3 regions of the Acetivibrio cellulolyticus CD2 genome follow, and region 2 is predicted to be linked to each of the others. Evidence: riboswitches for the same ligand, from Rfam matches in the RefSeq annotation. Region 2 holds a riboswitch; each other region holds the start of a gene.
What was found. A riboswitch is a leader RNA that binds a small molecule or an ion and turns the genes downstream of it on or off. The one in region 2 is predicted to bind thiamine pyrophosphate.
Positions count from the first base shown of each region.

Region 1: it holds a riboswitch for thiamine pyrophosphate, as region 2 does, so the genes downstream of both, ACECE_RS0205360 (thiamine-binding protein) here and thiM (hydroxyethylthiazole kinase) in region 2, are expected to answer to the same signal.
Region 3: it holds a riboswitch for thiamine pyrophosphate, as region 2 does, so the genes downstream of both, thiS (sulfur carrier protein ThiS) here and thiM (hydroxyethylthiazole kinase) in region 2, are expected to answer to the same signal.

Region 1 is NZ_JH556653.1:684,827-693,174, reverse strand. Features, by position in the region: gene ACECE_RS0205380 (arginine decarboxylase) at 1-195, shown strand, start outside; gene ACECE_RS0205375 (ABC transporter ATP-binding protein) at 472-1,224, opposite strand; gene ACECE_RS0205370 (ABC transporter substrate-binding protein) at 1,249-2,292, opposite strand; gene ACECE_RS0205365 (ABC transporter permease) at 2,289-3,050, opposite strand; gene ACECE_RS0205360 (thiamine-binding protein) at 3,025-3,312, opposite strand; TPP riboswitch at 3,372-3,479, opposite strand; gene ACECE_RS0205355 (extracellular solute-binding protein) at 3,777-5,066, shown strand; gene ACECE_RS32285 (hypothetical protein) at 5,301-5,585, shown strand; gene ACECE_RS32280 (carbohydrate ABC transporter permease) at 5,611-6,090, shown strand; gene ACECE_RS0205345 (carbohydrate ABC transporter permease) at 6,125-6,982, shown strand; gene ACECE_RS0205340 (glycoside hydrolase family 3 C-terminal domain-containing protein) at 6,996-8,348, shown strand, end outside.
Region 2 is NZ_JH556659.1:318,275-326,622, forward strand. Features, by position in the region: gene ACECE_RS0221395 (hypothetical protein) at 1-920, shown strand, start outside; gene ACECE_RS0221400 (hypothetical protein) at 980-1,555, shown strand; gene ACECE_RS0221405 (DUF350 domain-containing protein) at 1,592-2,485, shown strand; gene ACECE_RS0221410 (hypothetical protein) at 2,704-3,120, opposite strand; gene ACECE_RS0221420 (GNAT family N-acetyltransferase) at 3,214-3,774, opposite strand; gene ACECE_RS0221425 (NIPSNAP family protein) at 3,882-4,190, opposite strand; gene ACECE_RS0221430 (hypothetical protein) at 4,227-4,463, opposite strand; gene ACECE_RS0221435 (hypothetical protein) at 4,607-5,158, opposite strand; gene ACECE_RS0221440 (hypothetical protein) at 5,404-6,018, shown strand; TPP riboswitch at 6,083-6,189, shown strand; gene thiM (hydroxyethylthiazole kinase) at 6,382-7,206, shown strand; gene thiE (thiamine phosphate synthase) at 7,193-7,861, shown strand; gene thiD (bifunctional hydroxymethylpyrimidine kinase/phosphomethylpyrimidine kinase) at 7,879-8,348, shown strand, end outside.
Region 3 is NZ_JH556659.1:1,093,180-1,101,527, forward strand. Features, by position in the region: gene ACECE_RS0224785 (hypothetical protein) at 1-35, opposite strand, end outside; gene ACECE_RS0224790 (hypothetical protein) at 111-722, opposite strand; gene thiC (phosphomethylpyrimidine synthase ThiC) at 1,568-2,866, opposite strand; gene thiE (thiamine phosphate synthase) at 2,867-3,532, opposite strand; gene thiF (sulfur carrier protein ThiS adenylyltransferase ThiF) at 3,635-4,249, opposite strand; gene thiH (2-iminoacetate synthase ThiH) at 4,345-5,448, opposite strand; gene ACECE_RS0224815 (thiazole synthase) at 5,496-6,263, opposite strand; gene thiS (sulfur carrier protein ThiS) at 6,268-6,468, opposite strand; TPP riboswitch at 6,533-6,634, opposite strand; gene yihA (ribosome biogenesis GTP-binding protein YihA/YsxC) at 6,705-7,286, opposite strand; gene ACECE_RS0224830 (SIR2 family protein) at 7,457-8,348, opposite strand, start outside.

The DNA.
Region 1 (8,348 bases), on a different contig from region 2:
TTTCACGTTCCTGGTCACAAAAAGGGAAATGGACTTAAAGAGTTCAGAGAGTACCTAGGTGAGCGTGTATTCCAGATTGATGCTAATGGTATGCAGGAACTGGACTTTGCAAATAACCCTACTGGAGTTATTTATGAATCTGAAAGGCTTTTAGCACAAGCTTACGGTGCTCAAAATGCATACTTTCATAGATAGGAATTTGTTTTTTCATACATCAGTTGCTAATACTCTAAAAAGCTGTGTTGCTAAGAAGTAAGGATGCACTTTCTGTATATTTTTTTGGTATGGATAAAAGTGACAATCAAAATATTTTAATAAGTTTCTCAACGGGTGAGAAACTTATTGTCAAGGGCTTTGCAGATCATATCTAAGTTGAAGTTCTATCCAAATTGTCCTAAAAGCTTACAAGTGCTAAAAAAATATAGATTAGGAATGCTGAAAATATAACCTTCGCTACGGTATGTTTTGCAATTAGCGAAGTGCTTTCAATATAATATCCTTGTATTTGAGAAATTCATTGGTTGAAAGCATTTCCCTTGTTCTTGGCCTTGGAAATTCTATATCTACAGTTTTTAAAACAGAGGCAGGTCTATCGGACAGTACATACACTCTATCGGATAGAAAGATTGCTTCTTCAATGTCATGTGTTATGAAGAGTACGCTTTTTTTATGCTCGCTTAAGACCTTGAGCAGCCATTCCTGCATATTCATACGAGTAATTTCATCCAAGGCTCCAAAGGGCTCATCAAGAAGCATTATATCATTGTTCATCAAAAAAGTTCGAAGTAAACCGGCTCTCTGTTTCATTCCGCCGGATATTTCCGAAGGATAAAAGTTTTCAAAACCTTCAAGACCGAATTCCTTTATCAGGCTTGTAACTCCAAGGCTTTCAGCTCTATCAAGTTTCCTGTTTATTTCGAGAGGGAGAATGATGTTTTTATATACTGTTCGCCATGGCATAAGAAGATCCTTTTGAGGCATATAGCAAAATTGGCTGGAAGAATTACTTAGGTTCTGACCATTTAAAAGTATATCTCCGCAAAAATTATCTTCCAGACCTGCCAGAATTCTAAGTAAAGTACTTTTACCACAGCCGCTTGGGCCTATCAGCGATACAAACTGATTTTCAAAGAGAACCAGGTTTATATCGCTTAAGACCTCAAGTGTTTCTTTATTTCGTATAAATGATTTTTTTAAGTTTTTAATTTCAATTTTAGTGTTCATTTTTCACCCGCTGCAAATAGCTTATTATTTTCCTGTTTGCAAAAAGTCATTTGTAAATGCTTTTTCAACATCAATTGCAGAATCGATAAATTTGTTTTCAAAAAGCCAATTCATATATTTTTCCCAAACTTCTTTCTTTTGCATTCCCCAGTAAGGCGCATCGTCCTGATATTTTGAAGCAAGATATTTCTGGCTTTTGGTAACAAGCTCTCTATCGAGCTCAGGTGCTAGTTGAAGCAAGCATTCTGCAGCTTCATCAGGATTTGAAATAGTAAATTGATAGCCTTTTTGAACAGCTCTCATGAATTTCTCAACAAGCTCGCGATTGTTATTGATGTTGTCTTCATTTGTAACTATTACAGGAGTATAGTAGTCAAAAACGTCGGAAAGTTCCCTGAGGGGAATATAGTTAAGTTCTGCTCCTTTATTTGAGGCATTGATATAATCCCATCCCTCAAATATCCAAGCAAAATCAATTTGCCCCAATTCACTTGCCTGAAGGAAATCTGATGTACCAGTTGTAAGGATTTCAACCTTTTCAGGATTTCCGCCTGCAGCTTTGACAACTTGTTTTACCATTGCAGCTTCAACTTCAGAACCCCAGCCACCATATTTTTTACCTTCGAAATCCTTTGGAGATACGATTCCTTTGCTTTTCAGGGAACCAAATCCCGATGTGTTATGCTGTATTACAGCAGCAAGTGATACTAAAGGTATACCTGCAGCTCGGGCAAAGGTAACACCTTCCTGGTAGCTTATTCCGAATTGTGCAGTGTTGGCAGCTACAAGCTGATCGGCAGAAGATTCGCCAGGCTGAATTATAGAGACATCCAAACCTTCATCTGCAAAAAAGCCTTTTACTTTGGAAACATAAATTCCTGTATGATTTGTATTTGGGGTCCAATCAAGTACAAAGCTAACCTTCTGAAGTTCAGAACTGCCTTTAGATGCCGGAAAAGTTTCACTTGGGGCTTCAATTCTTTTGTTTGTACTGCAGCCGGAAGCAGTAATAGTAAAAATAAATGTCAAGCAAAGTAATATAAGTATGTTTTTTTTCACAATATTCATCCTTTCAAATTCCATTTAATAGTTTTTTTCTCTAGTATGCTTATAAATATAAATAATAAAATGCTAAAAGCTGAAATAAGTACAATGTCTGCGAACATTGCAGCTGTATTGAAAGATTTCATGGAACGGGTAAGAAAAATACCAAGTCCGCTTTCAGCACCTGTCCACTCAGACATTACAGCTCCCATAACAGCGTAGGCAGCTGCGATTTTAAGTCCTGAAAAGAAGTAAACCAGTGCTGAGGGAAGTTTTAATTTTGTGAATATCTGGAGTTTGCTAGCGTTCATACATTTAAGCAAATCCTCCAGATCTTTGTCATATGAGTTCAGCCCTTCGGTTAAATTAAGTGTTACCGGAAAAAATACTACCAGAACACAAATAATTAATTTTGATACAATCCCTATTCCAAACCATATTGTAATGATTGGAGCAATTGCAATAATAGGTACTGTTTGGGAAAGAACCATAAAAGGGTAAAAAATATTACGGAAAATCTTCAGGCTGCTCATGATCACTGAAAGTAAAACCGCCAGTATTATACCCAATATAAAGCCTAAGACGGTTTCTGTTATTGTCGTCAATGAATGATAAAGCAATAGATCGCCGGATTTTGTAAACTCATTCAGGATAGCTGAAGGAGATGGGAGTATGTATTCTTTTATGTTATTTGCTTTTGTTACTATTTCCCATATTACAATGAAAACAATAAAGGCTATTGATGGATAAAAAGGATTATCTGTATTTCGAAATCTTTTCATCCATGGTCACGCCTTCCTCTTTGTAATCAATTTTAACTACAGAACAAACTCTGCTTGCGCCTTCAGACACACATATTCCTTGTGCTTTCTTGACAATTTCCATAAGGAGGTCGAGTTCACCCTCCATTGTGGTTTCCATTGGTCCAACTTCATACTTGACACCGCTTTTAGCTATCATATCAATGACTTTATCCACAACAGGATAAATCTGACTTTCAGGCACATTTGGAATAACTTGCAGTGACACATTAACAATTGCCATAACTTAATCATCCTTTCATAATCCTTAAAAACAACAAAAACCGCCCAACATAGGCGGTAATACATTATATACTCATTCCCTACGCTGGCATTACCCAGATCAGGTTATGGGTTGAAGGGAAAAACCCTTACTCTCAGCCGGCAGAACCAGCACCCCTATGCATTAATATATTTAGAATGTTTGAAATAATAGGATACCTGAAAAATTCGAAGTAATATTTCAGCCATTCCTTAATTGCATTAATAATAGCATATCAGTAATTGAAATACAAGTATGTAAGAGATGATAAGTGTAGATATTTCATGAAGGACAGAAAGTTTAATCCTATACTATTTTGACGATTTATAAATACAACACTAATAAAGTAAAAATTTTACACATTACAAGTAAAAATAGTCCGTTCTTCTGTTGTGCGATATTTAATATAATTAAATCACAAATAATGTATAAGGGGGAGACAAACAATGGTAAAAAGGCTGTTAAGCACAGTATTGTCTGTTGTAATGATTGCATCTCTTATGAGTGGGTGTGCATCAAGCAAAAAGGAAACATCAACGTCAGATAATAATCCGCCAAAAACTGAAACAACACTGACACTCTGGAGCATTGCAACAGAAAGTGATGCATTTAGTAAGGCGTTTACTAAGGCTATAAAAGACTTCGAGGCAGCAAATCCTGGAGTGAAAATTGTTCATGAAACATTTGAAAACGAAGCTTACAAGACAAAAATTAAAACAGCTGTGTCTGCAAATAACCTTCCTGACCTTTTCTATACATGGGGCGGTGGATTTTCCAAACCATTTGTAGAATCCGGAAAAGTACTGGCTATTGACAAATATTATACAGGTGAATATAAGGAACAGTTGTCAGAAGCGGCATTAACATATGCAACATATAACGGAAAAATTTACGGATCTACATACACAACCCCTATTTCAGCGCTATTCTACAATAAAAAAATCTTTGATGAAAATGGGCTTAAAGCGCCGACCACATTCGATGAACTGGTACAAGTTTGTGATAAGCTTATACAAAAAGGTATTACCCCCATCGGTATCAGTGCAAAGGATATTTGGGTGCTGGCTATGACCCACGATGCTTTGACATTAAAATGTGCAGGCCCAGAAAAGGTAAAGGCAGCGCTTAAAAAAGAAGGGCAGAGTTACGATGATCCAGACTTTCTGGCGTCTGCCAAGAAATTCAAACAACTCGTTGAAATGGGGGCTTTTCATAAAGGCGCAACCGGATTATCAAACGATGAAGCAAGTGCATTGTTCTACAGCGGTAAGGTTGCAATGTATACAACAGGTAGCTGGATGGCAGGTTCCATTCAAACAGACACTGAAAACCCTGCGGATTACGATGTAATTCCATTTCCTCTGGCAGGTGGTAAGGCAAAAGCAACAGACTTTATGGGCGGTGCAGTTGATACTATTATGGTAAGTGCATCAACTAAGAATCCTGATCTTGCAGGTAAGGCTGCATTTGAACTCACTAGAAGTATTTCGAAATATTCATATCTTGACGGAGCAGGTCTTGCAGTTTGGAAAAAGGATTATGATGATAGTAAAGTAAATCCAATAACTAAAAAATTAGCTGATTATGCAGCAAATGCAACATCATTTACACTGTGGTTTGATACCACCATGGAAGCTGAAGATGCAGGTGAATACCTGACACTATTACAGGAAATGTTTGTTGGTAATATAACTCCTGAAGATTTTGTTAAGTCAATGAAGAAGAACCTCGAATAAGTAAATCGAACCTTTCAAACATGAATATGGCAGTGGTATCCAGAAATGAATCGCTGCCATATTCAAAGAATAGAAGAATAGTGAACTATTTAATGTTTGGAAGGTTTGATTATTTAAACAAAATATGAATGGGGGGTTATGATGGAATCTGTAAGGCAAAATAAATTGGCCATAATATTATTTATATTCCCAGCGTTGTTATTATTTGCAGTAATCATTATTATGCCGATTTTTATGTCAGGCTATTATAGCCTTTTAAGATGGGACGGGATTAATCAGCCAAGCTTTATAGGATTAGAAAACTATATAGAATTATTTACAAGTCCGGTAGCGGGATTCCCAAAAACCTTACTAAATGCTTTACTTCTTGCAGTTTTGTCGGTATTCATTCAGCTTCCTATATCCCTTGGTTTGGCTTTACTACTTGCAAAAGGAGTAAAAGGAGAAAAGTTTTTTGTAGCAATTTTTTTTTCTGCCTGTATTAATATCTACTGTAGTTATAGGACAATTATGGCTTAAGATTTACAACCCAGAATATGGTATAGTGAATGTGGGACTTCATGCTATAGGACTTGGAAAGTATGCGAAGACCTGGCTTGGAGACCAAAAGACTGCACTGATTGCAGTGTTTATACCTATTATATGGCAGTATGTGGGATATCATATGCTTCTCATGTATGCCGGGATTAAATCCATTTCACCTGAACTTAGAGAGGCTGCTAAGGTTGAGGGTGCAACAGAAGGACAGATTGCAAGGTATATTATTATTCCAATGATAAAGCCTATTATAAAAGTTTGCGTAATTTTTGCAGTAACGGGTTCTTTAAAGGCATTTGATTTAATATACGTATTAACAAATGGTGGACCTGCTAAAGCCAGTGAAGTTCCAAGCACCTTGATGGTATCTATGATTTTTAACAGGAATCGGTATGGGTTTGGAAGTGCAATTGCAATTTTGATAATTGCGTTATGTTTCTTGTTTGCAGCAGTCATTAAAAAAGCTTTTAGGACGGAGGAGGATTAAATTGGATACAGATATTAAAGTAACACCAGGTGGGATTCAAACCTCCTTTAAAGTAAAAACAAGAAAAAAAGCAACTGTAGGTGGAATTCTGACATATACAGTTTTAGGTTTATGGGCATTAATTAATATTTTTCCACTGTACTGGATGTTTACATTTTCACTTAAAAGTAATAAGGAGATTTTTGGTGACAATATTATAGGGCTGCCGAAGAAATGGTTATGGGAAAACTATCTAAACGCTTTAACTAAAGGTAATATGGCTCTTTATTTTCTAAACAGTGTTATTGTATCAAGTATTACTATTATATTAACTCTGGTAATTGCTCTAATGGCTACATATGCGTTAACAAGGCTTGTATGGAAAGGAAGAAAGACAGTTAACAATATTATTATGCTTGGTCTTACCGTTCCAATACATGCAGCAATTTTGCCCGTATTTCTAATACTGGATAAGTTAAAAATGACAGATTCCTATCAGGCATTGATAATACCTTATACCGCTTTTGGACTTTCCATGTCAATTATGATATGCAGTGGTTTTATTGTAAATATTCCCAAAGAACTGGAAGAGGCAGCATGTATTGACGGGTGCAGTGTATACGGAATCTTTTTCAGGATTATTCTGCCTCTTATGAAGCCTGCACTTTCTACAGTTGCTATTTTTACATTTTTATCAGCCTGGAATGAGCTTATGTTTGCCAATATCTTTATTGATGATGCCAAATTCAGAACATTATCTGTAGGTATTCAAACATTATCCGGTGCACATACCACCAAGTGGGGACCTATTGGAGCTGCGCTGGTTATTGCAACATTTCCAACTTTGATGCTATACTCATTTATGAGTACAAAAATACAAAAAAGTTTGACTGCCGGTGCAGTTAAAGGCTAAGGGAGAAATGCACATGAAACCAAATACTTTCTATAAAAAAAAGGCTGAAGAGTTAGTAGCGCAAATGACACTGGAGGAGAAGGCAAGCCAGCTTACCTACAATTCTCCGGCTATTGAACGGCTCGGAATTCCTGCATATAACTGGTGGAATGAGGCTTTACACGGAGTTGCACGTGCCGGGACTGCCACTGTTTTTCCACAGGCAATTGGTCTCGCCGCAATGTTTGATGATGAATTCCTGATGAAAATTGCAAATGCAATTGCCATAGAAGCCAGAGCAAAATATAACGAAAGTTCAAAGCATGGAGATAGGGATATTTATAAAGGGCTTACCATATGGTCCCCTAATATAAACATATTCAGGGATCCCAGATGGGGAAGAGGTCATGAGACATATGGAGAAGATCCGTTTCTTTCCGGCAAATTGGGGGTTGCCTTTATAAAAGGGCTGCAGGGAGATAAAGATGTGATGATGACAGCAGCCTGTGTAAAGCATTTTGCGGCTTACAGCGGTCCTGAGGATTTACGCCATGGGTTTAATGCAGAAGTAACAAAGAAGGATTTGTGGGAAACCTATTTGCCTGCATTTGAAACATGTGTAAAAGATGCTAAAGTTGAAGCAGTTATGGGGGGATATAATAGAACAAACGGAGAGCCTTGCTGCGGAAGCTATACTCTGCTCCGTGATATTTTAAGGGAGAAGTGGGGATTTGAGGGCCATGTAGTATCCGACTGCTGGGCCATAAAAGATTTTCACACGGACCATATGGTGACAAAAACTCCCGAAGAGTCTGTAGCGTTGGCTATTGATGCAGGGTGTGATCTAAATTGCGGCAACATGTATTTAATGCTGCTTATAGCGCTGCAAGAAGGGTTAATAACAGAAGAGCATATTACAAGAGCTGCTGTGAGAATATTTACAACAAGATTTAAGCTGGGATTATTTGAAGGTAGTGAGTTTGATAATATTCCTTACGAGGTTGTTGAGTGTAGTGAGCACAAGGAAATGGCAATTGAGGCTGCCAGAAAAAGTGCGGTACTGCTTAAAAATGATGGGATTTTACCTATTAACAAGGGTGCTATAAAAACGATTGGGGTAATTGGACCAAACGCAAACAGCAGAATTGCGCTAAAAGGAAATTATCATGGAACATCCTCCAGATACATTACTTTGCTCGAAGGTATTCAGGATGAAGTTGGAGATGAAGTAAGAGTACTATATTCAAATGGGTGTGAGTTGGTTAAAGACAGAACTGAAGTATTGGCATATGCAAATGACCGTCTTGCGGAGGCTGTTACTGTAGCAGAACATAGTGATCTGGTAGTTTTATGTCTGGGACTTGATGAAACCATTGAAGGAGAGCAA
Region 2 (8,348 bases):
TTGTAGTGTCAAATGTTGGAGTCTTTTATGCGAAGGGGTATAGGAGTTCGGGGAGATCCAGGAGCTCTTCAAAAAGTTCTTCTGTGTCTAGAAGCATAGGAGGGTATTCGGGATCATCTCAGTCAAAAAAAAGCTCTCAAGGATCTACAACAAAGAGCAGAAGTATTCCAGGGAAGTCGACAACCAGCAATGGGTATTCAGGCAGTTCCAAGCAAAGTACATCGGGGTATGCAGGAACTTCAAAAAGTAAGACTTCAACTTCAGACAGCATAAAAAAATCCAAGATGGAGAGTGCTTTTAAAAACGCAGACTCTAAAAGAAGTTATACCACTTACAAACAAAACCTGAACGGCGAACAGAAAAAAGTTTATGATTCGTCCATGAAAAAAAGCTTTAATAATGTAAATAGAATGGATTTTGATTATGCAATGAATACTAGAACCCAAAGAATTAATACTTTTGGAGCAAGACCAGTTATTATCAATGTAAACAGGGGGATTTTTGGAGGTTCGTTATCATACGGTTCAGCTTATGTAGGGATATGGGATCTATGGTTTCTTATGAGGGCTTCTGATATGTTCTGGTTTCACCATTGGCATGAAATAAGTCCTTACAGGAATTATTTTGATGAGGTCAAATATGCTCAAATGGAGGCTAGAGTGGCAGCGTTAGAGGCACAGGGAAATGTAAGGAATACTGATTACATTGATCCAGATGTTGATCCAGATCTCCAATTTTCTAAAGAATATCAGCAACAAAACTTGAACAATGTTTATAGTTCAAAAGATACTTCAGAGTCTTCTAATAACCCAGTTGCTTTGATAATTATTCTTGGTGGTGCGGCAGTACTGCTGATAATAATTGTCAAAAGAGTCTCAAGACCAAAAAACAGAGCAGCCTTTAGCAGCAGGATCTATTAATGAATATAAAAAAACATGTGATTTCTATTAAAACTATGCAACCGGGAGGGGTTGGTTAGATGTTTGATTTATCAGATCGAAGTAAAAAGGTGTTCAATCCACTTAATGTTAATGCAAATTCAATTATTGAGTTTAGTGCAGGTCCCTTATCTAATAATGGCATTTACAGGTTTAAAAAGATAGTAGAATTTAGTATCAATGAAAGTAAATATTCCAGATATCTGCTATATTCAAAGGTAGATGACGATGAGTATGTAATGGAGGTACATACAGGAAATAACAACTGTATTGAAACATACATCTATTACTTAAGTGATACGGTACCTTTTTCAGAGGAATTTTTGGAAGTAGTTGGGCAAAAATTCCTTACCACACCTGATGGCTTTGAGTTTGAGAGAACTATAATGCCATATAAAGAAGAAAGAATTGATGGTGCACAAGCAAAGGTTAAGATATATGATATTGAAACGGATAGGACTGAAAAACAACTTGTGGTAAACTTGTGGGATTACCAAAGAGATGCTGAGGGAATTACTGAATACCTGAACATTGAGATGTCTGAGGAAACAGGTTTATTTAAAATATTTGTTGGTGAGGGGATTGAAGATATATTTTACAAGATATATCAATCATAAAATTTTAAATTCTATTATTCATAGGAGGTTTAGAAAATGGATTTCAATTCAATTCTAAAATTTGTGTGGCAGGATGCATTATTTAGTTTTATTATTATAGCTATAAGCTTTTGTTTAGGATGGGTTCTTTATGACAAGGTAATTCTCCGTAAAATAAAATTAAGTGAAGCATTATTTGATAAAGATAATTTTGCAGCTTGGGTGGAGTTCATCGGGGCCTTTATCTTCCCAGCTCTTTACCTTGCTGCTAAAGCAGTTTCCGGTTCGGTAAGTGATAACATCTGGATAGATCTTTTAGTGAGCGGTGTTTATGCTGTTTCATATGTTGTTATGTTTGCAGTACTTCGCTTATTATCAGGAAAGATTGTAAAATTTATTGGTACGGAAGACAGCCATGGCAAGGTTGAGCTAAACAATGAAATTTATGTTCAGAAGAATGTTGCTGCATCATTGTTTTCCGTTGCTTTGTCAGTTATATTTGCAAACATAGTAACTTTTCTCGATGTACTACCGCAATATTTCCCCATATCAGTACTAAAAATGCTTGGAATATTTGTTCTTACAACACTGGCAATCATAGTTTATTTTGTAATTTTAAGAAGAAGAACTACGCTTTTTAAAGAGTTATTTGTGGATAACAATATCGCTGCCGGTATTCATTTTGTTGGATTTGTATTTGCAATACAGACTATTTTGTGTAATATTTTTACCTATGGTGATGAATTCGATTTTACACTTGCTTTAGTTATGAGCCTTGCTGCTTTAACCTTATTTGGAATAATATCATTCGTTCTAAAATCAATTTTTTGTAAGATAGTTAAAATTGGCCTTTATAAGGAGATATTCGAAGAAAACAATAAAGGTGCAGCATTAGGACAAATAGCATTATATATAGGTGTTGCGAATATCATTGTTAATTTCTTAAAATGATGTGATTTCCAATGGTGGGAATGATTCCTATTGTAATAAGCAGAAATATGTGGAGTTTAGTAAGAAAAACAAATATCTGAGGCTGTGAGGAGTGTTTTCTAATTTATTCCTCACAGTCCTATGAAGTCAATACTACTAATGACAAATCTCAACTTTCTGCTTCATATCTTTGTTAAGGGTTATTTTATCATATTTAAAACTAAATATTCAAAGCTATTCTACCTATGTTTATTATAGATCTCAAAGGCATAATTCCCTATATCTCTTGAAGAATTTGGGTTAGCGAGTATTTCTTCTATAATCTTTAATAAATCATATTCTTTATATTTCTTTTGCCCTGTGTTCAAAATTCTGTTTAGCATAGTAAGTGTAAATTTTGTTGGTTTTCTTCTTAATGAATTTATTAATTCTTCCTCATAACCTATAGAATCCTCAAGAGTATGAACAATAGTCCACATTGTCTCATTGTAGTTATTTGGATACCGCTCAAACACTTTATACATTGACTCAAAAGCAGGCATAGCATCATTAACATCTAACAGTTCAGCAAGTATATTATCTATTTCGATAAAGCTCCCGCCTTCAGGTGTAAATACATCTAATCTTTTTATAACCCTGTTAACTATTTTATCCATATTCAACCCCCTTCATTTAGCGCTAACTTTATATCCCAGTAACATAAAAAGCTTATCCATAAAACAATCTTCTTCCAATTTGCTCTTCTTAACTTAATCATTCAACTTTTCCTTTTTAGGATTAGATTTTCTATAATAAAAATATGTATCACTTACCATATTGGCTTGTTTATGTCCGATAGGAATTCTTTTTTCAAACAATTCAAATCCGCATTTTTCTGCCAAATTATGAGATGGTACATTTTCTTTATCAATTGTCAAAATTAAATACGGAACATCTGAATTTGTAAAACACCAGTCTACCAAAGCAGAAGTAGCTTCACTTCCATAACCTTGTTTATAATAATCATTAGAAATAAAGTAGGCAACTTCTACTTCATTTAATGAATCCTCTAATCCCATTCCTACCATACCAATCATTTTATCCGTATCTTTTAATGCAACAACATATCTCTTGTTCTCATAGATATCAGTTGAATTTTTCTGTGTTTGATGCCAATCGATATACCCGTAGTAAGATTCAGGAGAACTACCAGCTTCAGACCAATCTCTCATAAATCGCACAATGTTTTCTTGTCTAACTATCTTAAACAGGTCTTCTGCATCTCTTCTTTCAAAGTCTCTTATTATTAGTCTGTTTGTTTCTATTCTCATTATCTTAAATCCTCCAATTTTAGGTTCTTATCATATAAAATGCATAAGTGAATTAACTAAATCTTTAAAGCCTGATTTCAAAACCGGCCCAAGGATGCGCCGTCTTCCTATTCAAATACCGGTCTCATAAAACTTCTCTCATAACTTATAATACATCTTGTTTTTTCTGCATATTCAAATGCTACCTGACAATCTTTATCTGTAAGAATATTTTTACGATACTCCTCATATTTGGCAAGGTCTGGGAAACTAAATAAAGCATAAGCTATATTATTTGCTCCTTCATATGGCATGAAATATCCATGATGTACTCCACCCATTCTATTAACAATAGTTATCCATATCTTACCATATTCTTCGAATTCCTTTGATTTGTAAGGGTCTATTATATACTTTAAGTAACAAGTTACCATCATTGCACCTCTTGATTCAAATTTTGTACTAAGTAAAATTTACTTTTGACCAAACCCAAATACATTAACTACAAACCCAATTACTATTAAAGCAACACCTGTCAAAAATAAAAAAATATTTTCATTAGAACCAATAAAAATGGTTATTAATACCGCTCCTATAATAGTGATTTCTATCCCTAGGAGCATTAACTGGGTAGAAGTTTTGCCTATTTCTAGTTTACCTAGAATGACTATTGTTAAAAATGCTGCAATGATAGCAACTGCAATTTCCATGACTAAACACCTTCCCTAAAATAGATCTACTAATATTATACCGCAAAAATATACGCTCGATAGCCACTCGTACCTAAGATAAAAGGAAAAAGGTCTTCTAAATCAACATGTGAAAAACCTGTCCAAGAATTAGAGCCCCTTAATTAGAATCTATTACTAACTGTCTCAATTGAGTATATAGCATCTTTACACAAAGAGTATTCAACCTTTGACTTCATTAACTCAATAAGTGTTGGGAAACCTATATAATGCATATGAACTTTAATCTTTGTTTTATCAGTTATCAACGCCAGTTCAAGCATTGATTTACTGAAGCCCACTTTCTTTATGTCATTCCACATAATTACTTTTTGCTTTCCTGTTATACCAATATACGTTATCTTTTCTTCGTTAGCCTCAATTTTAACTCTTTTTGCAACTAAAACTAGTGGCACACTTAAGCCTAGAAATAATAAGACAAGGCCGATAACAATAAATAAATCTTGGTTTGATTTCACAGTTCCTAAACTTGCAATAATACCAATTATAGCGGTAAAAGCTATACCAATATATCCAATAATCGCATAAGCTTTGTTCATTTTTAGAATAATAGTACCTTCCTCATTGATGATTGGCTGTTTTTTAGAACTTGCTAATAAGTACTTCATCAAAACAGAAACAACTACAACAATTATCACAGTGCTAATATAATTCACTTTGACCCCTCCAACCTTTTATCAATCTTTATACAATTATACCAAAAAGACACTAATTGTAAAACCTTGTTTTTTCAAGGTTATATTATTAATTTTACTATTGAGCATTGCTACGTAACAGGGGTTTCATATTGATATACCTTATTTAGAAGTATAATAAAATAATTAAGATAATTCATTAGTTGATTATAGTATAATGTGTATATATAAACAAAAATGAACGATTAGAGAATGGGGGATTTTGAATGGGACTTCTTCGTGAAATATTTGGACCAAGCAGAAAGGAAATTTGGCAGGTGCTATCGGAGCAAATGGGCAGTGAATATATTGAGGGAGGCTTTTTTTCAGGGGATAAAGTAGTTGCACATGTAAAGGAATGGATTGTAACTATGGATACATATACAGTATCAACTGGTAAATCCAGTGTAACATATACCAGGATTAGGGCGCCCTATGTAAATAAGGACGGATTCAGATTCAAAATATACAGAAGTGGGGCGTTTAGTGAAATTGGGGCGTTCCTGGGGATGCAGGATGTTGAAGTGGGATTTGAAGAGTTTGACAGAGAGTTTGTTATAAAAGGAAATGACGAACAAAAGTTAAAAGATTTGTTTTTAAATACACAGATAAGGAGTCTTATTGAAATTCAACCAAGATTCCATCTTGAAGTAAAGGATGATGAAGGCTGGTTTGGAGCTGGTTTTCCAGATGGAGTTGATGAATTGTATTTTTTGGTTCCAGGGGTTATAAAGGATATAGATTTGCTAAAAGCTCTTTTTGAGGTGTATTCAGAGATACTGAATCAATTATGCATTATAGGCTCGGCATACGAAAGCGATCCTGGAGTCACGTTAAAATGAGGAGTTCTACTCTAATACATTTGACAACTTGTGTTAACTTGTGCTAAAATACATCAACATAATAAAAAATGGACAGGGGAGCTTGTGTAGCAGGCTGAGAGGAAGTTAGCAACTTCGACCCTTACACCTGATTTGGGTAATGCCAACGTAGGAAGTAGTACAATTGCGTATTTGCGGGAAATGCCTAATGGTGTTTCCTGCTTTTTGTTTTCCTGTTCATGAAGTAAAGGGGATGGAATTTTTGAAAGAGATTAAGTATTTGATCATGGAGTGATATGGTTTGGCGCAGCGGTATCTATTATGATTATTGCTGCTGTACTTTGTATTATTGTGAATAAATAAAACTAACTGGAGGGGAAAAGCATGTTTAATGAAATGCTTGAAAATATTAAGAAGACACATCCGCTTGTGCATTGTATAACCAATTATGTTACAGTGAACGACTGTGCCAACATTTTGATTGCCTGTGGCGGTTCTCCAATTATGTCGGACGATACGGGTGAAGTTGAAGAGATTACTTCTATTTGCGGCGGCCTGGACTTAAACATCGGAACACTTAATAAGAACACCATTCCGTCTATGTTTTTGGCTGGAAAGCGGTCAAATGCGCTGGGGCATCCTGTCATTCTTGATCCTGTAGGAGCAGGAGCATCAAATCTTCGCACTGAGACAGCGCAAAAGCTGCTGGACGAGGTGAAATTCACTGCGATCCGCGGGAATATTTCAGAAATTAAAGCGCTTTCACAGGGAAAAGGAACAACAAGGGGTGTTGATGCTGATGTTGCAGATACTGTAACAGACGAGACTCTTGAAGGTGCAGTTGCTTTTGCAAAGGCATTTTCAAAAAAGACAGGTGCAGTGATAGCAATTACAGGTGCAATTGATATTGTAGCAGATGAAAAAAATGCTTACATTATCCGAAACGGTAATTCGATGCTGGCACAAATTACTGGAAGTGGCTGCATGCTGACAGCAATGACAGGAGCATATTTGGTTGCCAATCCAGGCAGAGTACTCGAAGCAACTGCTGCAGCAGTATGTGCAATGGGACTTTGTGGTGAATTGGCTTTTGAAAGGTTGGAAAAAATCGGCGGTGGAAATTCTACATACAGAAATTATTTGATTGATGCGGTTTACAGCCTTGATGGTGAAACTTTGATGCGAGGTGCTAAATATGAAATTAAGTAAACAAGCAATGCTTTTGTATGTAGTGACAGACCGTGCATGGCTTGGTGAGCATACTCTTGCTGAACAGGTAGAAAAAGCATTAAAAGGTGGTGCAACCTTTATTCAACTACGAGAAAAGGAGTTGGATTACGATTCCTTTTTGGCTGAAGCCAAAGAAATCAAAGTGCTATGTGAACGCTATCACATTCCGTTTGTCATCAATGACAATGTAAATGTGGCAATTGCATGTAATGCTGACGGCGTACATATAGGACAAAGCGATATGGAAGCTAGGAATGTGCGTGAAATGCTGGGGGAAGGCAAAATTATCGGAGTTTCTGCACAGACTGTGGAGCAGGCAATTCTTGCTGAACAGCATGGAGCAGATTACATCGGTGTTGGGGCGGTGTTTTCTACCTCAACAAAATCTGATGCAGATGCGGTTTCTCAGGAAACACTGAAAGCAATTTGCAATTGTGTAAATATACCGGTGGTTGCAATCGGTGGAATTGGTGCACATAATATTTTGGAGCTTTCGGGAACAGGTATTGACGGGGTTGCGGTTATTTCTGCTGTTTTTGCACAACCGGATATCAGGGGAGCAGCGGAAGAACTTCTAAGGCTTTCAGAGAAAATGGTGAAATACGAAAATAAAAGCACGGCTAAGGAAAAATAAATAAGGAGATTCGAATGATGATAAAGAAAGTATTAACCATTGCTGGCTCTGACTGTAGCGGCGGAGCTGGTATTCAGGCAGATATAAAAACAATTACAGTGCATAGGATGTATGCGATGAGTGCAATCACTGCGTTGACCGCACAAAATACAACAGGCGTCTACGGAGTTTTGGAGGCAACTCCTGAATTTGTTGCTCAGCAGATTGACTGCATATTTTCAGACATTCGTCCTGATGCAGTTAAAATAGGAATGGTTTCAAACAGCCGGATTATTGAAGTTATTGCAAACAAGCTGATTGAGTATAATGCAGAAAACATTGTTGTTGACCCCGTTATGGTTGCTACAAGCGGCAGCCGCCTTCTCTGTGACGAAGCGATGGAGACACTGATTACAAAACTGCTTCCTCTCGGTACAGTTATCACACCTAATATTCCGGAGGCGGAAACACTATGTGGCTTTAAGATTCAGAACGGATCTGATATGAT
Region 3 (8,348 bases), 770 kb from region 2:
CTAATTAAATAACCACATTTATACTTTTTACTCATTTAACTCCACATCATACCTTTCGTAATAATTTTTCATTCATGCCCAAGGAATGAATCACAAAAAGTTTACGATAATTACAACATCATTGACTCTACTTGCTTTATTGCTTTTTTATCAAGAACTCCACCGCTTAATGCTTTAAATATGTAGCTTTCTATCTTATCATTTGTTTGGTACTTTCTTATCATTGTAAGAACTTCTAAAATATCTAATAAAACAAGTTTTTGCATTGTTGCCCTAATGCTTGATATATCAATACCTATGATTTTATCCGCAATTATTAAATGCAACTGCTTTTTGTATGGTATAATTTTCTTCAATGACTGGATGCACTGCCGAACAGTAATTGGTTTGTCATCATTAAAAAGCAGAGCGTAATCATCAATAATTTCTTCAAATTTGTTCTCATTATCCCATCTAACGTTCTCAGCAATAAGCATTAAACCAATACTTCTCTGATATGAATTTTCACTTTTAAGTTTTTTATAAAAAACATCCCAATAACCATAAATATCATCAAAGCTACCAGAACGGCTTTGTAGAAGAAGAAAAGCTTGATACCTTACTTTATCATCTTTTTCAGATAACCATTCTATAAGTTGATTTAATTCCTCGCTATTAAGATTATTTGACGCTTCCAATATATCATTTTTTTCAATTGACAATAACCTTTCAAGACTTATCATACCAAACCCTCCAACTCCTGAATTATTCATTTGTTCTAAATAATTTCACCTTTCATCGTCCTGTCGAACTCAATTTATCAAGTTCTTCATTACTAATACTATCTGTATAATGTTGAATTTTCTGGCGCAACTCCACTTTTTACTATTTTTAAACAATTATAACACAATCATGGTAGATTTGGTACTTTGTTTATTTTATCTAGCGGTAATCCCAGCTTAATCCAGTTATAATGCCTGAAATAAGGTGTTAGAATGTTACGGCACATGTCTAATTTCTATTAATCCCCAATTATGTATTTTTTGCGCACAAATTTGTTCTTTCATACATTTATACTACCTATAATTTTCAACTTTGCTATTACATAATGATACTTTTTCACAAAAGACCAAGCAATAATTCATTATTATTTATGAACTATTTACATTAACATTTCCATTCAAATATTATATACTTATTACATACACTGATACTTTTTCATACATTCCTTCTATACAATATAGATTGAATACGCTACGACAATAAATCGTAGCTTTTTGTTTGCACTTTATTGCATGCTCAACAATATTCAACAATATAACCCAACTTTCATTTATATAATTTAGACAGAAAAATTTACCTAACCAGCAATATTATTGTATAGATTACCCATTAACTTAATATTAGTATATCTATATAATAATAACTGTACGGTTAACGTACTTTTCCTCTATACATTTTATTTGCCTGCGGCAGAAACCAGCTGCAGTTTTTTATTAAGATTTCAATTTTACAAGCTCCAAAATTTTATACCACTCTATGGGGGCAAACCCCCTTTGCTCCCATAGTAAGTTATTTTCAAACTATCTTAAAGTATATTAAGTTTCTCTCCCTTTAACACCTTGTTCATATTTCTTACTGCACACATTTTGCCACACATAGTACATGTATCTTCATGTTCGGGCATAGAGCTTTCTCTATACTTTTTTGGTTTCTCGCTGTCAATTGAAAGTTCAAACATCTTATTCCAATCTAAATTTTTTCTTGCTTCACTCATTTTGTAATCCCAGTCTCTAGCGCCCCTTATTCCCTTGGCGATATCTGCTGCATGTGCAGCTATCCTTGAGGCTATTATCCCTTCCTTCATATCGTCAATATCAGGAAGTCTCAAATGTTCAGCCGGTGTGACATAGCAAAGAAAATCAGCTCCATTGGCTGCTGCTATAGCTCCACCTATTGCACTTGTTATATGATCGTAGCCTGGAGCAATATCAGTTACGAGAGGCCCTAACACATAGAATGGTGCCCCATGGCATAATCTCTTTTCGAGTATCATATTTGCAGCAATTTCATTAATTGCCATGTGCCCAGGCCCTTCTATCATAACCTGAACATTCCTTTCCCATGCTCTTTTAGTAAGTTCTCCTAATGCAATAAGTTCGTCAATCTGGGATGCATCCGTTGAATCATTTATGCTTCCAGGTCTACAAGCATCTCCAAGACTCATTGTCACATCGTATTTTGCAAATATCTCCAGTACTGTGTCATAGTATTCGTAAAACGGATTTTCATTTCCAGTAAGCTCCATCCATGCAAATAAGAGTGAGCCGCCTCTTGAAACAATATTGGTGAGCCTTCCGTTTTTCTTAAAGCGTCTAGCTGTTTCCCTGTTTATACCTGCATGGATAGTCATAAAGTCAACACCGTCAGCAGCATGTTTCTCAACTACCTCTAAAAACTCCCTAGCGGTTATATCTGAAAGCTCCTTATCATAAAAACCAACTGCATCATATATCGGCACTGTTCCAATCATGGCAGAAGATATACTAACAAGCTTCCTTCTAAATTCCTGCGTTTTTCCATAAGAACTCAAGTCCATTATTGCCTCAGCCTTAAGCTCAATCGCCTTTTTCACCTTCTCGATTTCAAGATCAAAGCTACAGCAATCCTTTGATATTCCCAAGTTTACATTTATTTTTGTCCTAAGACCTTCACCAATGCCCTCTGGATCTATAGCATGATGGTTTTTGTTTGCAGGAATTATCACCTTACCTTGAGCTATAAGTTCTTGGAGCTCTTTTATATCCTTACCTTCCTTCCTAGCTACAATTTCCATTTCATTTGTCACAATACCTTTTTTAGCTGCATCCATCTGAGTAGTATACATCTATAAAGCACCCCTTTTCATCTTATTTTTTATAGTCTTTATCTTTTCTTTAATATTGTCTGACTCTACAATTTCAGTTACCATAGCTACACATTTTGCACCCCTGCCTATCACCTCATCCAAGTTGTGCTCTTTAATACCTCCTATAGCTACATAGGGAATTGATATATTTTGGACAACAAACTTCAGATATTCAAGTCCAACGGGATCACATACATCTTTCTTGGTATAGGTTCTATATATAGGCCCAACTCCTATATAATCCGCTCCCCGCCTTACCGCATCCTCTGCCTGCCGGGGAGAATGAGTGGATAATCCTATTATCATATCATTTCCTACAAGCTCCCTGACCTTTTCAATAGGAAGATCATCCTGTCCAATATGAACGCCGTCTGCTCCAACCAGCATTGCTATATCAATGTTGTCATTAACGATAAATGCAACTCCGGCTTCTTTCGTCATTACTCTAATCTTCAAACATTCGTTATACTTATGTAAAAGCTTTCTATTCTTTTCCCTATACTGAATTATCTTTACACCAGCACCAATCATTTCCTTTACAACCTCTATATTGTTTCTGCCTTTAGAATGCTCCTCGTCAGTTATACAGTACAGGTCAGTATCAAGCATATCCTTTTTGGCAGTTACCCAGCAAATTTTTTCCATTTCATCACATCCTACATTTCATTTAAATGTTCCCCCTGGCAACGCTTCATGTAATATACTGTCAATAAATCAATTTTCTTAAAGCACCATTTGCTAAGTTATTCATTCAATATCACCTAATACAATACTCAGGACTACATCCGCCTGTTTTGCAGCAGCAATATTAACCCTCGGTGAGATTGGCAGAACGTTCTCATTTACCTCTCTTTCAAAATCTCCTACAATATAAAACCTTTCATGCACTTTCCTTACAATGATATCATCGCTTCTCCCCCACCCACCCAATCCGGATGCCGAAACAAGCAACTTTCCTGATGAGAAAAAGCTTTCTGCCATAACTGTCTTGTAAAAAACTTTATCAAAGGCTTCAACAACAACATCACAATCTTTAAATATCTCCTTTATGTTCTCACGATCTACTTTTGTTTGGAGAATATCAATTTCAATATCAGGATTAATTTTCAAAAGGTTTGACTTGAGAGCTTCTACTTTCGGAAGATAAAGTTGATCCAAAAAATAAAATTGTCTGTTCAGATTTGATGGCTCTACTAAATCGAAGTCCACAATTTTAAACTTTGTAAATCCACTTCTTACAAGGTTAAACGCACAGTTTGATCCCAAACCTCCAGCACCTGCTATTCCTATTTTTATTTGTTGAATTTTACTCAACCTGTCATGTCCTATATAATCTGATAAGCCCTTCTCAAAACTATTCATTTTTTCACCATCCCGAGTGATAAATAGAATACTACTCTCATTTTTTTACTTGCCCTCGCACGAGTACAATACAAAAAGCAAATATTTGATTATTTCTAAATTGCTTGCCAATCCTTAAATACAGGTTGATAGCCCTTACTATAAATCGATTTTTTCATTTCTTCAACATTTCTCTTATCAGATATATCGAATTGTCCTTCACTCTTAGATTCAAGCGTATGTCCTCCAACCTCAGTCGATGAACCTGCGGACATTTTTGTCGCTCCGAGCCCAATGAGATTATCACGAAACTCCGCGCATTCTCTGGTTGAAACAGTTATCCCTGCCCTGGGCATAAACAATCTGAACGCCAGCATTATTTGTACAAGGCTCCTGTCATCAACATTAAACTTCGGATGAAATTCCCCATTATGTGGTCTCATTCTGGGCATAGAAACACTAATTTCGGTATCCGCATATTTGGTTTGCAGATAGTCAGCATGCAATCCTGTAAAAAATGCCTCCTTTCTCCAATCATCCAGCCCCAACAAAGCACCTATATTTACACTTCTCATTCCTGCAATACAGGCCCTTTCAGGTGCATCAAGCCTGAACCTGTAATTCCTCTTCGGTCCTTTGAGGTGAAGTTCCTTATAAATATCTTCATTATATACTTCCTGATACATCGTAAACCCGTCAACCCCCGCTCCAATAAGCTCTTCGTACTCACTTATATCCAAAGGATATACTTCTATGGATATGGACCTGAAGTACTTTTTGAGAACAATTATACATTCCTTAATGTACTCAACGGAACTATGAATTCTAGACTCCCCTGTCAAAAGCAGAATATGTCTTAAACCAGTTTCGGATATAATTTTCGCCTCTTTTTCAACCTCATCTAATGTGAGCTTCTTCCTTAGAATGTCGTTTGATATGTTAAACCCGCAGTATACACACTGGTTAACGCAGTAGTTTGCCACATAAATGGGGGTATAAAGGAAAATTACCTTTCCAAAATGCTGTAATGTAAGCCTCTTTGACTTTTGGGCCATATCCTCAAGATGTCTTCCTGCCTTATCCGACAAAAGAGCAAGGAATTCCAGGTCGCTTATTCTCTCCTTGTTAATAATACTTATAATATAATCATCAGTAAGGTTGCTAAAAAAATCTTCAAAATTGAAATTCTTATACTCCACATAATTTTCGTAAAAACTCATTAATACACCTCTTTTCAAATGCTGGATGGAAATACTTTGCTCATTCCTTATGCAAGAAATCCTGTCAGTGGTGAAGATGCTTCTGCGAAATCCTTAACAGCACCTGCACCTGAAAGAAATGCTTTTCTTCCTGCCAAAACCGCATGTCCAAAAGCCTCTCCCATCTTAACAGGATCACCGGCCGTAGCAATAGCAGTATTGACAAGCACTGCTGCAGCACCTAATTCCATTGCTTCAGCTGCTTCGGATGGCTTGCCTAAACCTGCATCAACAATGATCGGCAAGTCTATTTCATCAATCAAAATTTTCACCAGTTCCCTTGTCTTGAGTCCTTTATTGGTTCCAATCGGAGCTCCCAATGGCATAACAGCTGATGCTCCTGCTTTCTTAAGCAATTTAGCTGCCATAAGATCCGGACTCATGTATGAAAGTACTACAAACCCTTCATTTGCCAGCATCTCTGTTGCCTTGATAGTTTCAAAGTTATCCGGCAAAAGATATTTATTGTCTGATACCACTTCAATCTTTATCCAATTTCCACATCCCATTGCACGGGCAAGTCTTGCTATCCTTACAGCTTCATCTGCATCTCTGGCACCTGATGTATTTGGCATCAGAATACAATCCTTCGGTATGTGATTTATCATGTTCTCTTCTTCAGAGTCAAAATCTATTCTTCTTAAAGCAACTGTAACAACCTGAGCGCCCGAGCTTTTAACAACCTGTGGAATAATCCGGTTTGATGGAAATTTGCCCGTACCGATAAACAGCCTGCTGCATAGCTCCTTTCCACCAATAAGCAACTTATCTTCCATTTTATCAACCTCCCCCAACAAATCTTAGCACTTCAACATTATCAGCTTCTTTCAATACAGTGGTTTTCCAGTCATCTTTAATTAAAATATCAAAATTGTATTCAATTATAACTCTTTCAGGCTCTATACCTTTAAATTCAAGCAGTTCAAACATAGTCATTACTTTTTCAAGTTCTGTATTCTTGCCGTTTAATGTAATTTTCAACAATCTCACCCCCATTCAAGCACTAAAAAACGCTTGCACATATAGGCAAGCGTTATAATTCATTGTAAATCTACACAAGCTTCCCTACGGCGGCACTAACCGCATCAGGTTCAAAGGGTTAAGAGCAATGCTCTTTCTCAGCCTAACGGCACCCCCAGCAAATATTCAATTTCATTTGACGACATTATATATTACCAAAAGAAATATGTAAATATAAAAGTTTCCAAATTTTTTAATCAGACAAGAGAAGCAATGTAATTCATTATTTCTTCCCGGCCATCCTTAGTCTCCGAAGAAAACGGAATCAACATATTACCACTGCCAAGTTCCAAAGTGTTTGAAATATCTGAAAGTCTTTCTTTTACCTTCGACCGTGGTATCTTGTCCTTCTTAGTTGCTACAACTATAAACGGCAGTGATGAACTTGTCAGCCATTTAGACATCATTTGATCATCCTCAGAAGGTGAATGTCTTATATCTACAAGCATAACAACAAGTTTAAGCTTCTTGCTCTCATTCAAATAAGTCTCTATTGACTCTCCCCATGCAGACTTAATGTCTTTTGAAACCTTGGCATAACCATACCCTGGCAAATCAACAAAATACAAGACATCATCAATATTATAGAAATTGATTTCCCTTGTCTTGCCGGGTTTAGAAGCAATCCTTGCCAAACTCTTTCTATTTAGAAGAGCGTTTATCAATGATGACTTTCCCACATTAGACCTGCCAACAAAAGTTACCTCCGGTATATCATTGTCAGGATACTGCTCAGGCTTTACAGCCCCTTTTTCAAATCTTGCATTATTGATGTTCAATTTAATAACTCCTTAACATATTTTTCTAGTATTTATGACCAATACCTTCCGCTATATTTTTCTTAAACTCTATTGCTCCAAATAGCTTATTTAAAAAAATCGAAAATAATATATAAGCGATTCCTTACGTCATATTATAGCAATAAAGTATGAAAATATTAAGTCTATTTCTAATTATATTTGAGATATTCCTCTATTCCACCGTTGTATATCGTGCTTATTCTGTCTCCAAAAAAACTCTTATATGTTGCAACAGTGGTTGTACTGTTTAGTAAGACAACAGCCATCTCAGGTTTTCTTTCTTTCCTATGGCTTAATTTGAGTTCTGATATTTTCATAAGGTGTTTAAACTCATAATCCGCCTGTGGCAGTGAATACCCTACAAAAATCCATTTCTCCGCACCAGTCAATGCATCCTCTGCCTGATTCCATAATTCTGGGAAAGAGCTCTCCCTAAAAGATTTTCTGAAGCTGAAAGTAGCAATGTGCGATGATATTTTATCTCCGCAAATAAAACAATTCTCACTGTCTTTGGTTTGAGGCCTGATTGCCCTAAATTCATCAAACAACTCAAAATCCATTGTTTTAAAACCCGCTTTCTTTATCAGTGGAATATCATCATAGTTATCATTAATTAACACTCTACAGTTATCACAATACAGCCAATTGCTTGAACCATGAATTTTAATTATCTTCAGAGGTTCTGTTGTGTCACCAATCTCCTTTCTCCAGCTTTTACCACCATTACAGTAATCTATAGCAATAACCGGATTTATAAGTTTTATATAGTTTTCCAATACAGTGTCCCAGTTAAGAACTATAAAATCTACTTTACTATAATTTGCTATCAACTTGCAAATTAAATTCTTAACGTCTTCAGAATAACTATATTTCTCCTTCAAAATTGTAAACAGCCTATAAACCAGAAATCTTCTAACAGCCCTAAGGCGTATAGAAGAATATTTTATACCAAGATGATGTCCTGAATTTGTAGCTATATCTATACTGGTCAAAATGTCATCCAAACCTGGCATTGTTGAGCCCTTTGAATAACTAAAGACT